DNA from 4 places in the Dactylosporangium darangshiense genome. Region 3 is predicted to be linked to each of the others. Evidence: riboswitches for the same ligand, from Rfam matches in the RefSeq annotation. Region 3 holds a riboswitch; each other region holds the start of a gene.
The links. Region 3 has a riboswitch for cyclic di-AMP ahead of ABD901_RS51285 (hypothetical protein). Riboswitches for the same ligand answer to the same signal wherever they lie in the genome.

Region 1: it holds a riboswitch for cyclic di-AMP, as region 3 does, so the genes downstream of both, ABD901_RS42370 (C40 family peptidase) here and ABD901_RS51285 (hypothetical protein) in region 3, are expected to answer to the same signal.
Region 2: it holds a riboswitch for cyclic di-AMP, as region 3 does, so the genes downstream of both, ABD901_RS52655 (C39 family peptidase) here and ABD901_RS51285 (hypothetical protein) in region 3, are expected to answer to the same signal.
Region 4: it holds a riboswitch for cyclic di-AMP, as region 3 does, so the genes downstream of both, ABD901_RS25895 (hypothetical protein) here and ABD901_RS51285 (hypothetical protein) in region 3, are expected to answer to the same signal.

The regions. Positions count from the first base shown of each region.
Region 1 covers NZ_BAABAT010000036.1:69,113-72,935, forward strand. The annotation lists gene ABD901_RS42355 (MFS transporter) at 1-280, opposite strand, end outside; gene ABD901_RS42360 (BlaI/MecI/CopY family transcriptional regulator) at 506-877, shown strand; gene ABD901_RS42365 (M56 family metallopeptidase) at 874-1,833, shown strand; cyclic di-AMP (ydaO/yuaA leader) riboswitch at 2,035-2,167, shown strand; gene ABD901_RS42370 (C40 family peptidase) at 2,180-3,178, shown strand; gene ABD901_RS42375 (adenosylmethionine--8-amino-7-oxononanoate transaminase) at 3,187-3,823, opposite strand, start outside.
Region 2 covers NZ_BAABAT010000063.1:26,599-30,421, forward strand. The annotation lists gene ABD901_RS52645 (L,D-transpeptidase) at 1-641, opposite strand, end outside; gene ABD901_RS52650 (hypothetical protein) at 727-1,626, opposite strand; cyclic di-AMP (ydaO/yuaA leader) riboswitch at 1,956-2,127, shown strand; gene ABD901_RS52655 (C39 family peptidase) at 2,137-2,979, shown strand; gene ABD901_RS52660 (transglycosylase domain-containing protein) at 3,481-3,823, opposite strand, start outside.
Region 3 covers NZ_BAABAT010000058.1:6,174-9,996, reverse strand. The annotation lists gene ABD901_RS51295 (SanA/YdcF family protein) at 1-40, shown strand, start outside; gene ABD901_RS51290 (polyprenyl synthetase family protein) at 327-1,433, shown strand; gene ABD901_RS51285 (hypothetical protein) at 1,450-2,172, opposite strand; cyclic di-AMP (ydaO/yuaA leader) riboswitch at 2,436-2,574, opposite strand; gene ABD901_RS51280 (diguanylate cyclase domain-containing protein) at 2,671-3,823, opposite strand, start outside.
Region 4 covers NZ_BAABAT010000014.1:185,908-189,730, reverse strand. The annotation lists gene ABD901_RS25905 (DUF2264 domain-containing protein) at 1-1,054, shown strand, start outside; gene ABD901_RS25900 (sugar phosphate isomerase/epimerase family protein) at 1,035-1,823, opposite strand; cyclic di-AMP (ydaO/yuaA leader) riboswitch at 1,986-2,129, shown strand; gene ABD901_RS25895 (hypothetical protein) at 2,384-3,178, shown strand; gene ABD901_RS25890 (MIP/aquaporin family protein) at 3,243-3,823, opposite strand, start outside.

The DNA.
Region 1 (3,823 bases), on a different contig from region 3:
CGAGCCCGGCGGCGGCCGAGCCGGCCAGCAGGACCGCCCAGCCCAGGGCGAACATCCGGCGGGCCCCGTACAGGTCGGCGAGGCGGCCGCCGAGCAGCAGCAGCCCGCCGAACGCGACCACATAGGCGTTGAACACCCAGGACAGGTTCTGCGCCGAGAACCCCAGATCCTGCCGCATCCGCGGCAGCGCCACGCCGATGATCGACGTGTCCATGATGACCATGAACTGCGCCAGGGCGATGAGGCCGAGCGCCCACCATCGCCGCGATCCAGACGACATCACAACAGACTCCCAACTACCCCCAGGGGGTATCAGATTCGCGTGACGTCAGATATACCCCCAGGGGGTATCGAGGGTCAACCGGCCGGCCTGCCCGCAAGGGCGAGCGGGACCGCGCGAGGGCCGTCCGAGCAGGGCCTTTGTCCGGCCGGTGTGGTGTGCGTCGCGCCGTCGTAGCATCGGGGCGGCCGGTGCGGCGCCGGAAACTGGTCCGGGAGGGTGCGGGTGCAGGGGTTCGGGGAGCTGGAAGCGGCGGTGATGCGGCAGCTGTGGGCGGCGGGCGAGCCCGTCACGGTGCGGCAGGTGCACACCGCGCTCACACGGGAGCGCGACCTGGCGTACACCACGGTCCTCACGGTGATGGACAAGCTGCACCGCAAGGGCTGGCTGCGCCGGGAGCCCCGGGGCCGGGCGCACGTCTATCACGCGGTGACCACCCGCGAGGAGCACGGCGCCGGGCTCATGCGCGAAGCGCTGACCGACAGCGGCGACCGGGAGCAGACCCTGCTGCACTTCCTCGGCCAGATGACCCTGGATGAGGCCGCGGCGCTGCGGTCGGCGCTGAACACCTACGAGCGGAAGATCACCGGGTCGTGAGCACGATCCTGCTCGCCGCCTACGCCGCGGCGCTGGTGCTGGCGGGCGGGCCGAGGCTGGCCCGCGCCCGATGGGTGGCGCGGGCACCCGGGCTGGGCCTGTACGCGTGGCAGATGTGGTGCGCCGCGGTCGTGACCGGTGCGCTGCTGACTGGGATCACCGCGACGCTGCACTGGGACCACACCCACGACCTGGTGTGCCGGGCCTGGCGGGTGTGCCTGGACGCGCTGCTCGGCGCGCACGGCACCGCCGCGCAGGCCCTCGCCGTCGGCGGCGCCGGCCTGCTGGGCGTCCTGGCGGTCCGATTCGCGCTGGCCGGGTGGCGGCTGGCGCGGGCCGAGCGGCGGCAGCGGCGCCGGCTGCGCGGGCTGCTGTCGCTGACCGGCCGGGCGATGCCGGAGCTCGGCGCGACGGTCGTGCCCGCCGCGGAGCCCGCCGCATACCTGCTGCCCGGCGGCGGCGTCCGCGACGTCGTGTTCACCTCGGCGGCCGTGGACCACCTCACCGGCGAGGAACTGCACGCGGTCGCCGCACACGAGCGGGCACACGCCACCGGCCGGCACTACCGCCTCGTCCGCACGGCCCGGCTGCTGGACCGGGCGTTCCCGTGGGCGCCCTGCTTCGCCACCGCCGTGCGGCAGGTGCACCGGCTCGCCGAGCTGCGCGCCGACGACGTCGCCGTGCGCTCCAACCCGCCGATCGTGCTGGCCCGCGCCCTCGTCGCGCTCGCCGAGGCAAACGCCCGGCACACCGGCACCAGGGCGGGCGGGCCGGACGACGCGAGCGCGCTGCTCGGCGCCGACGGCGGGGACGCCACCGAACGGCTGCACCGGCTGCTGCACCGGCCCCGGCCGCTGCCCGCCGCGCTGACCCGCGCCGCCGCCGGCCTGTTCACCCTCCTGCCCCTGATGCCCGTCGCCATCGCGGCACTCCAACGCTCGCCGCTGGCGCCCTAGGCCGCCGCCGACAACGACTATGATCACCGGATTTCGCACCCGATCGCACCGACAAATGGCCGTCTAGCAGCACTTCTGTGCATTCCGGTCACTCGACAATCTCCTACGGTGCGTAGGAGATGGGTTGTGCCGAATGGGAGCGATGCGTAAGGTCAGCTCCGGCCGGGCTTCCGGAGCGCTGATCACCCTGGTCGGCGCCGGCGTCCGGCGCCGCCGAGTCGATGTCGAGCCGGGGACCCAACCGCAGCATCCGGGGTGTATCCGCGTTCCGCGGTAGGGCGACCTTCCCGCCCGAACCCGTCAGCTAACCCGGTAGGCGGTCGAGGGAAGAAGGAGCCTGCCGCACGTGCCGCCACGCCGCCCGCGCCGCGTCCTGACCACCAGCCTCCCCGCGCGCGCCATCGTCGCCGCGCTCACCGCGGTCGCGGTGCTGCTCGCCGGCACCGGGGCGGCCCAGGCCGCTCCGACCCCGGCGGAGCTGGAGGCCCAGATCGACCAGATGTGGAACCAGCTCGAGCCGACGATCGAGCAGTACAACCAGGTCCACACCCAGCTCAAGGACAACCAGGCCAAGGCCGCGGCCCTGCAGCAGCAACTGCAGCCGCTGGAGGCGCAGGTCGACGCCGCCATGGGCAAGATCAGCGACATCGCGGTCCGGCAGTACAAGACCGGCCGGGTCACCGCCATGCAGGTGGTCCTCGGCGGCGACGACCCGACCGACATGCTCGACCAGCTCGTGGTCATCAACGCGATCGCACGCAACGAACGCGCCCAGATCCAGAGCGTGGCCGCCGCCCGGGACAAGCTCGCCGGCGACAAGCAGACCCTGGACGCGCTCATCGCCCAGCAGGCGACCCAGGACGCCGACCTGGCGGCGAAGAAGACCCAGATCGAGGGCAAGCTCGCCGAGCTGCAGAAGCTGCGCCAGCAGGCGTACGGCAGCAGCGGCGCCACCGGCACCCTCAAACCCGTCGCCTGCCCGGTCGAGTACCTCGGCGGCCCCGGCGGCACCGCCGCGAAGAAGGCGTGCGAGCTCATCGGCAAGCCCTACATCTGGGGCGCCGCCGGCCCCAAGGGCTACGACTGCTCGGGGCTGACCATGGCCGCCTGGGCCGCCGCCGGGGTGACGCTGCGGCACTACACCAAGTGGCAGTGGGAGGACGCCAAACCGGTCGCCAAGGCCGACCTGCGCCCCGGCGACCTGGTGTTCTTCTACAGCGACCTGCACCACATGGGCATGTACGTCGGCGGCGGCTGGATGGTCCACGCCCCCACCACCGGCGACTATGTCCGCATGGCCAAGCTCGACGGCCGGCCGATCACCGGCTACCGCCGCCCCGGCTGACCCACGCCCTAGGCGACCTCGGCGGCGGCGAGCACCGCCGCGCAGATGCGCTCCAGGTCGTCGTCGGCGGTGATGTAGGGCGGCATCGTGTACACGAGGTCGCGGAAGGGCCGCAGCCAGACGCCGTGCTCGACGGCCGCCTTCGTGGCGGCGGCCATGTCGACGTCGTGGTCGAGCTGGACGACGCCGATGGCGCCGAGGACCCGCACGTCCAGCACGCCGGCGCGGCCGCGGGCCGGCGCCAGGCCGTGGATCAGGCCGGCCTCGATGCCGGTCACGGTGCCCGCCCAGTCGCCCGAGAGCAGCAGCTCGATCGAGGCGTTCGCGACCGCGGCCGCGAGCGGGTTGCCCATGAACGTCGGGCCGTGCGCCAGCACCGGGGTCTCGCCGCGGCTGATGCCCTGCGCCACCCGCGGGACGCACAGGGTGGCGCCCATGGAGAGGTACCCACCGGTGAGCGCCTTGCCGATGCACATCACGTCGGGCGTGACGCCCGCGTGATCGGCCGCGAACAGCGCGCCGGTGCGCCCGAAGCCGGTCGCGATCTCGTCGAAGACGAGCAGGACGTCGTGCTCGTCGGCGAGCTCGCGCAGGGCGTTGAGGTAGCGCGGGCTGTGGAAGCGCATGCCGCCGGCGCCCTGCACG
Region 2 (3,823 bases), on a different contig from region 3:
TTGAGGGCTTTGCGCGCGGTGATCTTCGTGCCGGGCTGCCAGTAGTGCTCCGGCCGGTACATCACCTGCTTGCCGCCGAACCAGTGCCACGTCCCGGGCTGCGGCGGATCGCTCGTGACGAACAGCCGTTGCTGGACCGCCGCGCGAGACTCCGGCGGTACTTCGGTGCCGAACTCGACGACGATCGGCATCGCGACGCCGTAGGTCCCGCCGTTGATGAGATTCAGGTCGGAGTTGATCTGCTGCCCCTGCGGCTTCGCCGCCGTGGTGAACGTCGTCTCCTTCGTCACCGGCTTGCCGTCGGCGCCGACGGCCGTGACCTTCGCGGTGTACGACGTGCCGTACTTCAGCGCGGTCGCGGGCACCCAGGAGCTGCCGTCGGCGCGCGGCGCGCCGGCGACCGCCTGGCCGGCCGAGTCGGTCAGCGTCACGCCGGTCACCTTGCCGTCGCTGACCTTCAGCCCGATCTCCGTGCTGATCGGCACGCCGCCGTCACTGGTCGTCGGCGAGATCGCCAGCCCGACGGGTGTCGGCGGGGGAGCGGTGTTCTTCGCCACCGGTTTGCCGTGCCCATCGCAGGCCGCCAGCGCCGGCGACGCTGCGACCGCGAGGACGAGGAGCGCAGTCAGGGAACGTCTCATGTTGCCTGCCATGGTTGTCTGTCCATAGAGGCATCGTCGTGCCGGCCCGGAGGAGACCGGGCCGGCAATCGTGTGACTACCCGGGTTATTGCATCGTGGTGTCGGCGATCTGCGTCGCCAGGCCCTCCCACTTGGCGTACGCGTCGGGGAACGCGGAGCGCTGGACCATCTGCGCGGCGACCGTGATCGCGTAGTCGCCCCAGCCCGGGATGCGCACCAGCGCCGCGTAGAACCGGCGGGCCGACTCGTGCGGGTCCATCAGCTGGTCGATCGAGCCCCAGTTGGGCCGCTGCTGGAACAGCCCGACGGAGTCGTAGTCGTACCCGACGCCCTGGTTGGGGTGGTCGAGCGACGAGGGCAGGTTCGGGTTGGCCAGGTTGCGCAGGTGGCTCTCCTGCAGCGCGGTCGCCAGCGCCACGATGGCCGCCCGCTTCGGCAGGTTCTCGCGCTTTGCGACGTCCACGATCGCGACCGCGTTGTCCATCTCGGCCTGCGTGAGCCCGCCGACCGGCGCGGGCCGCGTCGGCGTCGGGTCCGCCGTGGCCGGCGCCTTCGACGCGGCCTGGGCCGGATCTGTCTGCTTCGAGTTCGTCTGGTTCTGCTTTGCGTTGGCGCTCGGAGCCGCCGCGTGGTCGCGGCCGCGGCCGCGGGAGGCGACCGAGCCGCCGTCCGTGCGGGAGACGCCGCCGTCCGCCTCGGCCGTGAGGCTCACCGCCGAGCCGCTGCCCGGCCCGTTCCCGGCCACCGTCGTGGTGATCCCGAACGCCGCCACGGCGAGCACGGCCGCCGTGGCCAGCCCGCGACGCATCCGGTCGTTCCCGGCGGCGGGGAGCAGGAAGCTCTCGCCCCGGGATGTGTGCAGGCGCGTGATCTGAGCGAGGTTCAACCGCCTGATCTGCGCAGGCACGGCCTCGTTCAGTCGCTTGACCTGCGCGGGCACGGCCGCGTTCAGTCGCTTGACCTGCGCGGGCATCGCCGCGTTCATCCGCCTGATCTGGGCGGGAACGGCGGCAAGTGCGGCAGCGTGGCGACCTCGGCGAGGCCGCAGGTGACGCGGACCGGGCTCGGTCGTCGCGTCGCTGAGCTGCGGGTTTTCGTCGGCACCGTCGAGCATCCGGCGAGACTAGGACCGGGTGGTCGAGGGGGTGATTTCGGGCGTGAAAATCGGCGCGGGGGCCGTACGCACCCGGTCACCCTTCGTATGAGCGTCACGCCCTGTGGCTGAATCCGCAGGGTGATACAGGTGCCCTGAGCGGCGCGTTTACCGTCAATGTCGTTCGCCGCGGCCCGAAGTCACTCACGGTGGGTGACGCCGAAGCGAATCCGCTGAGTTATGCGCCCGCCACCGCCGGTCGCGCGCGCAGGAGCCGGGGACCCACGCATCACCCGGGGTGAATCCGCCGGTGCCCGTTCGGGCCCCCGGCGGTAGGGCGAGCTTCCCGCCCGAACCCGTCAGCTAACCCGGTAAGCGGCTGCGGAAGGAGCGGTGCCCCCGTTGTCGTACTTCTACAAGTCCCGCCACTCGCAACCCCCTCCGTCCGGCCGCCGCCCTCTCGGCCGCCGCCTCCCGGTAGCGGCCGCCTCCCTGGTCCTGGCCGCGGCCGCCGGCATCGGCGTGGCCACGCTGGACCACCACCCCGCCTCCGACGCCACGTCCCTGGCCGGCTCGGAGTCCACAGTGGACGGCGTCTCGACGTCGTCGGCGGCCCGCGCCAAGCAGCGCGGCGACGCACCCCCACCGGCCGCCGCGCCGACGTCCACAAAGCCTTCCGCTTCGTCGTCGCCCGCCCCGTCCGCCTCGTCCGCGTCTCCCACCCCGACCCAGCCGTCCCAGAAGGACGTCTCGTACCAGTTCGCCTGGCAGGAGAACTACTACTACTGCGGCCCGGCGGCGACGCGCATCGCCCTGACCGCGCGTGGCCTGTTCCCGTCGCAGTCCCAGGTCGCGGAGCGCCTGGGCACGACGGAGGGCGGCACCAACTCGTCGGAGGACACCGCGAGGGCCCTGAACTCCTTCACCGGCACCAACTTCTACGAGCCCCACTTCATCCGCGGGGAGTCGGCGACTTCCGCGGACGTCGACGAGCTGCGCAAGTCGGTCGTGAGCGCGATCGGCTCGGGCTACGCGGTGGTCGCGAACATCGCCGGCTCGACGGTCGACGACGGGGGCCACAGCCACTCCTACCCGGGCGGGCACTACCTCACGATCGTCGGCTACCGCGACGGCGGCGAGACCGTGAGGATCGCGGACCCGGCCGACGCGGAGGGCGTCGGCGCGTACACCCTCCCCGTCGCGAAGATGGCCAACTGGATCGCCCAGCGCGGCTACGCGGCCTAGCTGTACTGATCACCTAGCTGTACTGACCACGGCAGGCGTCGCGCGCGGCTCGCGTGGGACGCTGCTGCCGCTTTCGCGCCGTGCCGCCACGTCGCTCGCGGTCCGCGCCGTCCTGGCGTTGGCCGCGCCTGCCGCTTTCGCGCCGTGCCGCCACGTCGTTCACCGTCGGCGCCGTCGCGCGCGGCGCCCACACCGGCCGGCGACGCGGTCCGGCCTGGAGCCCTCGTGCGAGCCGCGATCCCACGTACGCAATGCCGGTTGCGTACGCCCGCGTGGGATGGTCGGCGCCGTCCGAGGGCTGCGGCACGTGTACGCGCACGTGACGCGTGTCGCTGCCCTGCTGGTCGAGATCGTTCACGTCGCTGGGCCGATGCGTCGCCGGTGTGGATCGATCGAGGACGGCTTCGGCGGCGGCGTGCTCCGGTCTATGCCTTACGGTACAGGACGCTACCAAATCACGATCCGACCTAACTGCGTTGCGTGAGATTCTGTCACGGAACGTTATCCCATGGCGCGGGCTCGGCTGGGAGCTGGGAAGTTCTTGGCGGGCTGGCCGCGTAGAGCCGCTGCCATTGTCTGGGCCACCGCTGAGTTCACCGAGTTCGAGATGCCGCCGCCCACCTGGTCGTTGGGGTTGTCCGCGTTGACCGCGATGCCGGCGGCGGCTATCTGCGGGGTGAAGCCTACGAACGTCTCCGTGGCGTTGTACTCCGAGCTGCCCGTCTTGCCCGCTACCGGGCGGCCCGCCAGGATGCCCGACACCGCCTCCGCCGTGCCGCCGTCGCACTTGCTGTACACGGAGGACTTGCCCACCGGGCACCGGGCCGCGTCGGTTGCCGCCGCC
Region 3 (3,823 bases):
CCCGTCGCTGCGGCAGGCGGTGGCCGCGCACTCCGCGTGACCGCGTCTGCGGCGACGACACGCGGATTTCGCGCGACACGCACCTGACGGGCGACAACCGTCTTCGCCACGCCCGCATCCTCGATTTCGCCGTGCGGGCCCGGCCGCACCGGCATACTTGACCAGGCCCGTGACGCCGGCCGGATCGGCACCGCCCGATACCGCGACCGGCGCTCGCCGGCCACGCAACCGTTGAGGACCGGCGCGAGTGCCGGTTTGAGTGCGATGGGTGGTGCGGGTCCGGTGAGGGCGAGTGTGCGCGTGGAACTCCAGGTGCGGCGCGGCTGATGGTCATCGTGCTGCGTTCCACCGAGGACGTCCTGGGCTGGGCCGGCCGGCTCGTCGACCCGCCGCTGCGCGCGGCGATCGGGCGGCTGCCCGAGCCGTCCCGCGAGATCGCCGAGCTCCAGCTGGGCTGGCACCTCGGCGACGACACCCGGGCCGCCTCGCTGCGCAGCGCGCTCACCCTGGTGTGCGCGGCCGCGGTCGGCGGCGACCCGCACGATGCGGTGCCCGCCGCGGTCGCCGTCGAGCTCATGCACCACTGGTCGGCGATCCGCCGCGACCTGGTCGACGGGCGCGCCGGCGCCGCCTGGAGCGTGGTCGGCAGCCAGCCAGCGGCGCTGGGGGGCGAGGCGCTGCTCGCGCTCGCCTTCGACGTCGTGGCCACCGGCGACCCGACGCACACCGCGCCCGGCCGGCCTCGCCGGCGACCGCACCGCATCGGCCCGGCCGGCTCCGCGACGCACTCCCCCGCGGAACCACCCGGCCGTCCCGGCCCGGACCGCACGATGATGCGCGTGCTGGGCGACACCGTGCAGGAGCTGCTGCACGGCCAGCACGCCTCGCTCGCGCTGCGCGAGACCCGACCCGACGCCGTCGGCGAGGAGCGCACCGACCTGCTGCGCGACTGCCTGGCCATGGTCGAGCAGCGCACCGGCGCGCTGTTCGGCTGCGCCTGCGCCCTCGGCGCCGTCGCCGGCGGCGGCGACCCGGCCCAGGTCGAGCGGCTGCGCCTGTTCGGCGTGCGCCTGGGCCTGGCCGTGCAGTTCGCCGAGGACCTGCTGGGCATCTGGGCCGAGGGCGCGCGCCCGGGCCGCCCCGCGTACGCGGACCTGCGCCGCCGCCGTCGCTCCCTGCCGGTCGCGGCGGCGATCGCGGCGGGCGCGGACGAGCTGAGCCGCCTGTTCGACGGCCGCGGCCGGCTCAGCGACGCCGACGCCGAGCGCGCCGCGAAGACGATCGAGCAGTCCGGCGCCCGCGACTGGTGCCGCCGCCAGGCCGAGGAGCTGCTCTCCCAGGCCCTGCTCGCGCTGGACCTGGCCTCGCCGGAACCGGCCGCGGTCGCCGAGCTCGTCGCCCTCGCCCGCCGGGCCACCGCCGCGCCGCGTTAGCCACGGCGGTCGCGGGTCAGGCGATGGCGGCGACGACCTGGGCGGCGCGGTCGGCGTGCTTCTGGTACGCACTCGGGTACGCCGAGCGCTGCACCGCCTGCGCCGCGCCCGTGACGCTCATGCCCTGCCAGCCCTTGACGCGCACGAGCGCGTTGTAGAACAGCATCGCCGAGTGTGCCGGGTTCATCAGCTCGGCCACGGTGCCCCAGCCCTGGCTCGCGCGCTGCTGGAACAGCCCGACCGAGTCGTGGTCCTGTGAGACGCCGTCGTGCGGCAGCTTCAGCGAGGACGGGACCGCGGGGCTGGCGACGTTGTACAGGTCGCTCTCCTGCATCGCGGTGGCGACGGCGACGACGAGCGCCTTCGGCGGCAGGCCCTGCGCGCGGCCCTGGCGCACGATCGCCGCGGCGTTGTTCATCTGGGTCTGGTTGAGCCCGGCGACCGGACGCGGCGGCTGCGGCGGCGGCGGAGCGACGGGCACGGCCGGCGCGGCCGGCGTGACGCCTTCGGCGGGCGAGATCGCGGCGGTGCCGGTCGTCGGCAGCAGCATCAAGGCGTCGTAGGCGAAGGCGGGCGCGACGGCCGCGACCGGCGTATGGTCCACCGGCGAGCCGGTGGAGCCGGTGGAGCCGGTGGCCAGCAGGGCGGCCGACACGACGGCGGCGGACACGGCCCCGGTCTTCACGGCAAGGCCGGACCGGCGGTGCTGCGGACGGAACTGGCGCGGTAATGGCTTCATGTAAGCGGTTTCCTCTTTGAAAGTCAGCGCACGGCGAAGCGCACGCCCGCTATGGGCGCGCGGTGACACGGCGCACGGAAAAGGGCGCGCGGCATCGGCACGGCCCCGAAGGCTCAGCCGGGAACGGCTAGGCGGGGACGCGCGAGAACTGGGCGTCGATCAGCGTGAAAGGCGCGGCCAGGAGGCTAGGTCCTGGCGTTCACCCGGCCGAGAGGATGGCGGCGGGCGGCCGCTGACGAAATATCGAGATACAGCACGAGCGGTGCTCCTTCCGGTGCCGCCTACCGGGTTAGCTGACGGGTTCGGGCGGGAGGATTCGCCCTACCGTGACTCGGTCACGGATACACCCCAAGGACTGCTTGGGTCCCCGGCCCGCGGTATCGAGGAATGCGACACGTTCGATCGCGCGACTCGATGATGCGGCTCGACGGCGCCTGCCCGGCGGCGCCATCTTGGCGCTCGTCGACCGGAGCAGACCAGCCGACCATACTGGGCGGTTTACGGCTCGGCCAACCGCAGTAACGGGATCCCACCCGGAGCGGCCGAATGCTCACCGTGCGCTGTCACCCGGCCCGTCATCTGCCCCGTCACCCGTTGATCGCGTCGATGCCCTTTCACCTGGTACATCGCCTTGTCCGCGATCCGCAGCGCCGCGCCGGCATCGGTGACCGTGTCGTCGATCACGGCGACGCCGACGCTGACCCGCACGCACAGAACGTGACCGTCGTGCACGATCGGCGCGCGCACGGCCCGCTCGACCCGCTCGACCAGCGCGGCGCGGGCGTGGTCCCGGACGTTCTCGGTGAGCACCACGAACTCGTCGCCGCCGAGGCGGGCGACGGTGTCGCCGGGGCGGACCAGTGACGTCAGCCGCTGCGCGACGGCGACGAGGACCGCGTCGCCGGCGTCGTGCCCGAGCGTGTCGTTGACGACCTTGAAGTCGTCGAGGTCGCAGAACAGCAGCGCGCTGTCGCCCTGCCCGGCGTGTGCCCGGCGGATCGCGGCGGCCAGCGGCGCGGCCAGGGCGTCGCGGTTGGCCAGGCCCGTCAGCGCGTCGCGGGAGGCGCGGCGGACGAGGTCGGCCTCGGCGGCCTTGCGGCCGGTGATGTCGTGGACCTGCAGGATGCCGAACGCGGGCGGCCCGGCCACGATCGACAGCGTCGCGGCGACCCAGATCGTCTCGCCGTCGGCGCGCACGCAGCGCATCTCGTAGTCGCGCACCGGCGCGCCCTTGCTGGTCAGGGCCGTGGCGAAAGCGAGGCGGGCCCGGTCGAGGTCGTCGGGGTGCAGCAGGTCGCCGACGCGCAGCCGGACGAGCTCGGCGCCGTCGCGGCCGAGCAGCTCACACAGGGCGGGGTTGACGCGGGTGAGCCGGGCGCTGTCGGCGCCGTCCAGCCCGATCATGCACATGCCGCTGCCGGCGCCGTCGAAGGCGAGCCGGAACGCCTCCTCACTGGCCGCGAGGTGCCGCCGCTCGCGCTGCAGGGCCTCGACCAGGTTGGCGTTGTCGATCGCGATGCCGGCCTGACCGGCGAGCATCTCCAGCAGCTCGCGCTGGAACGCGCCGGGGCGGCGCCCGTCGGCGGGCAGGTCGACGCTGAGGATGCCGACGATGTGACCGTCCGGGGCGCGCAACGGCGCGAAGAGGGCG
Region 4 (3,823 bases), on a different contig from region 3:
CGCCGACGGGTCGGCCGTGCCGTTCGGGCGCAGCCTCGGGTACCGCTTCGCTCAGGGCGCGTTCTGGGGCGCGCTGGCCTTCGCCGATCTGCCGGCGCTGCCCTGGGACCGTGTCCGCGGCCTGGCCGACCGGCACCTGGCGTGGTGGTGGCAACGGCCGATCGCGAGCGAGGACGGGCTGCTCACCGTCGGCTACGGCTACCCGAACGGCGGGATCGTGGAGCAGTACCTCGGCGCCGGCTCCCCGTACTGGTCGACCAAGTTCTTCCTTCCCCTCGCGCTGCCGCCCGAGCACCCCTTCTGGACCGCGGCCGGATCCGCACCGGCGGACGAGGACGCGGTGAGCGCACAGCCCGCGCCAAAGGCCGTCGTCAGCCGGCACCGGGGCGACGTCGTCCTGCTCAACGGGCAGGGCTGGCGCGACTGGGCGCGCGGCGGCGCCGCGAAGTACGCCAAGTTCGCCTACTCGACCCGGGCCGGCTTCAGCGTCCCCGCCGGCGACCGGAGCCTCGCCGCGGGCGCCTTCGACAGCATGCTGGCGCTCAGCGACGACGCCGGGCGGCGCTGGCGGGCCCGCGAGGAGGTGGACGACTCGCGCGTCGACGGCGGCGTCGTCCGGGCGCGGTGGTCGCCGTGGCCGGACGTGACCGTGGAGACGTCCCTCGCGCCGTTCCGCGACGGCTGGCACGTCCGGCTGCACCGGCTCGTCACCGCCCGCGCGCTGGCCGGCGCGGAGGGCGCGTTCAGCCTGCCGTGGTCGGCGGCGGCGCTGCCCGCCACGCACGGCCCGGTCGGCTGCGGCGCGCAGAGCGGCGGGCTGAGCACCGTCATCGTCGACCTCGACCCCGACCGCGTGCGGGCCGGCGAGCTCGTCGTGCCCTTCGCCGGCACCAACGTGCTCCACCCGCGCACGGTCCTGCCCATGCTGCGCGCCGACTACCCGCCCGGCGAGCACCGCATCGCTACCGCGGTGTACCTCGGTGACGAGCCGCCGCGCATCGACGACGAAATCCTGACCGCGCTGCGCGCCGCCGTCAGTCGTCCAGGGACCTGACCCAGTCGTTGCCCGCGGCCAGCGCGTCGGCCAGCGGCGGGATGCCGGGGTGCCACTTGCGCTCCCACTCGAGGCTGTACCAGCCGTCGTAGCCGCCGCCCTCGACCGCGCGCAGGATCTCGCGCAGCGGCACGGCGCCGGCGCCCAGGAGCACCGGCGTCTTGTCGACGGCGTCCGCGTTGTCCTTCACCTGGACATGCGCGAGCCACGGGGCCAGCGCCCGCTGGGTGTCGGCGACCGCCTCGCCCGCGGCCCAGGGGTGCCGGGCGTCCCAGATCGCCCGGACCCGCGGGTCGTCGACCTGTGACAGCACCCGGCGCACGTCCTCGCCGCGCGGGTGCGAGTCGTGCGTCTCCAGCCAGATCTCGACGCCGCCGGGCAGCTGCGCCGCGGCGGAGCGCAGGCGCCCGATCGCGCGGGCGTCGCCGTGCTCGTCATCGCCGCCGGGGAAGACGCGGACCGCGCGGGCGCCGAGATCGGCGGCGAGGGCGGCCTCGGCGAGCAGGTCGGCGACGCATCGTTCATCATCGATCTTGCCGCTGGCCACCTTGACGTAGGAGGCGACACAGAGGACTTCCGCGCCCTCCAGGGTCTCCGCGGCCGCCCGACGCCCGGCCGCGGACAGGCCGACGTGGACGGGCTCGTCGGGGGCCGAGCGCAGTTCGATGCCGCGCCAACCGGTGTGCAGCGCCAGCTCCGCGACCTCCGGCAGCGGCAGGCCGGGGCAGCCGAGGGTCGAGAACGCCAGCCGGCCGGAGATCCATGGCATCGACCGAGCATAGATCGCGCCGCTCACGTTCGCGGCAAGGGGCAGAACGCCGGGCCGCCACGCGCACCCTGTCAGTTCCGCGCAGGGGCTTCACCTGCGGTTATGCAGCCGTTATGGTCATGACGTTCGCTGCGCCCAACCGTCGCCGATCAAGGTGACGGCGCGGCGGACCCGCTGAGTCGTGCTCGCACGAGCCGGGGAACCAAGCACAACTGGGGTGAATCCGAGCGGCCACGCGCCGCGAGGTAGGGCGATCCTCCCGTCCGAATCCGTCAGCTAACCCGGTAGGCGGCATCGGAAGGAGCACGCGTGCAGACCCTCGCACGGCGCCATACCTCGACCCGCGGCCCCGGACACCGACCGGCACGGCAAGGCCACCGCCCAGTCCGGTAACCCCTCCGCGCAACACCGGTCGCACCGGCACACCCTGGCACCATGCCCATAACCGTCCCCTGTGGACGGTCGTTGGCCCGTGCCCTCCTGCCGAGTTCTCAGCAAGCAAGTCGAGGTTTTCGTGAAGCACCGCCAGCAACACCGTCCGCCGGTCGTGAGGTCGCCTCATGCCGCCCGATGAGACCATGGCGCGGCGACTCGCCCGTCACCGGCAACGCTACCGCCGCGGCCGCCATTCGGCGGCCCGCCCGAGGACCGGCCTGTACACGGCCGCGGTCGTCATCGCATTCCTGGCGACCGGTTCGCTGTTCGTATCCGCGTCGCCGGGCAGCCGGCCGGACACCGTGGCGCAGGTCGACACCATGCAGCAGGGCGGCACCGGGCGGGCGGCGGACGCCGAGAACCGCGCGTCCCGCGGCGGCGCGCGCACGGGCGACCAGCCCAGCCGGCAGTCGGCGGCTTCGGCCAGCGCGCAACCGGCGCAGAGCCCGGCCACGTCCGCGCCGGCAGCGGCTTCGCCGTCGCCGACCGTCCACGATCCCGTCGGCGGGCTGACCCGGGCCGAGATGAACAACGCCATCACGATCATCCAGGTCGGGCAGCAACAGAACCTGCCGCAGCGCGCGTTCGTGGTGGCGATCGCCACCGCGTTGCAGGAGAGCCACCTGCACAACCTCGCGAACTCCAACGTTCCGGCGTCGCTCAACCTGCCCAACGAGGGCGTCGGGAGCGATCACGACTCGGTCGGCCTGTTCCAGCAGCGGCCGAACTGGGGAACCGTCGAACAGCTGATGAACCCGGCCGGGGCCGCGAGCCGCTTCTACGCGGCGCTGGTGCAGGTCTCCGGCTGGCAGCAGATGGCGATCACCGTGGCGGCGCAGACGGTGCAGGTGTCGGCGTACCCGGACGCCTACGCCAAGTGGCAGAGCCTCGCCGAGCAGGTCGTGAACGCCGTCGCGTAGGACGTGCACGCCGGCCGCGGCGCCCTGCCGGGCGCCGCGGCGCGGTGTCTCGGGTGCACAGGCGCTACCGGTGAGCCGCCTCCTCGTGCTCCTCGTGCTCCTCATCGACCCGCCGGGCCCGCACCTCGTCCGGGTTGAGGGCGAGGAACGCGTAGCCCGCCACGACACCGGCGAGCACCTGGACGATGAGGTACATCAGGGCCGTCGACCACGCGAGCAGCCCGAGCGCCGCGATACCGGCCGTCACCGCCGGGTTGAAGGCGGCCCCGGAGAGCGGACCGACGGCGATGGCGCCGGCGGCGACCGTGAAGCCGATGGCCAGACCGTAGAACGAGTTGTTCGGGTTGCTACTGCTCGTCGCGACGTTGAGCATCACGTAGACCAGCGCGAAGGTGAACAGCGCCTCGACGAGCAGCGCCGCGAGCAGGGTGCGGCCGGAGAGGTTCAGCGTCCCGACCGCTCGGGGGTTCACCGCCCAGTAGGCCAGGCGCGCGCCGAGCAGCCCCGCGACCAACTGGACGACCCAGTAGGCGACGGCGTCGGCCACGTCGACACGGCGCCGGACCAGCGCACCCATGGTGACGGCGGGGTTGTAGTGCCCACCGGAGACGTGTCCCCCGGCATACACCATGACCATGAGCATGG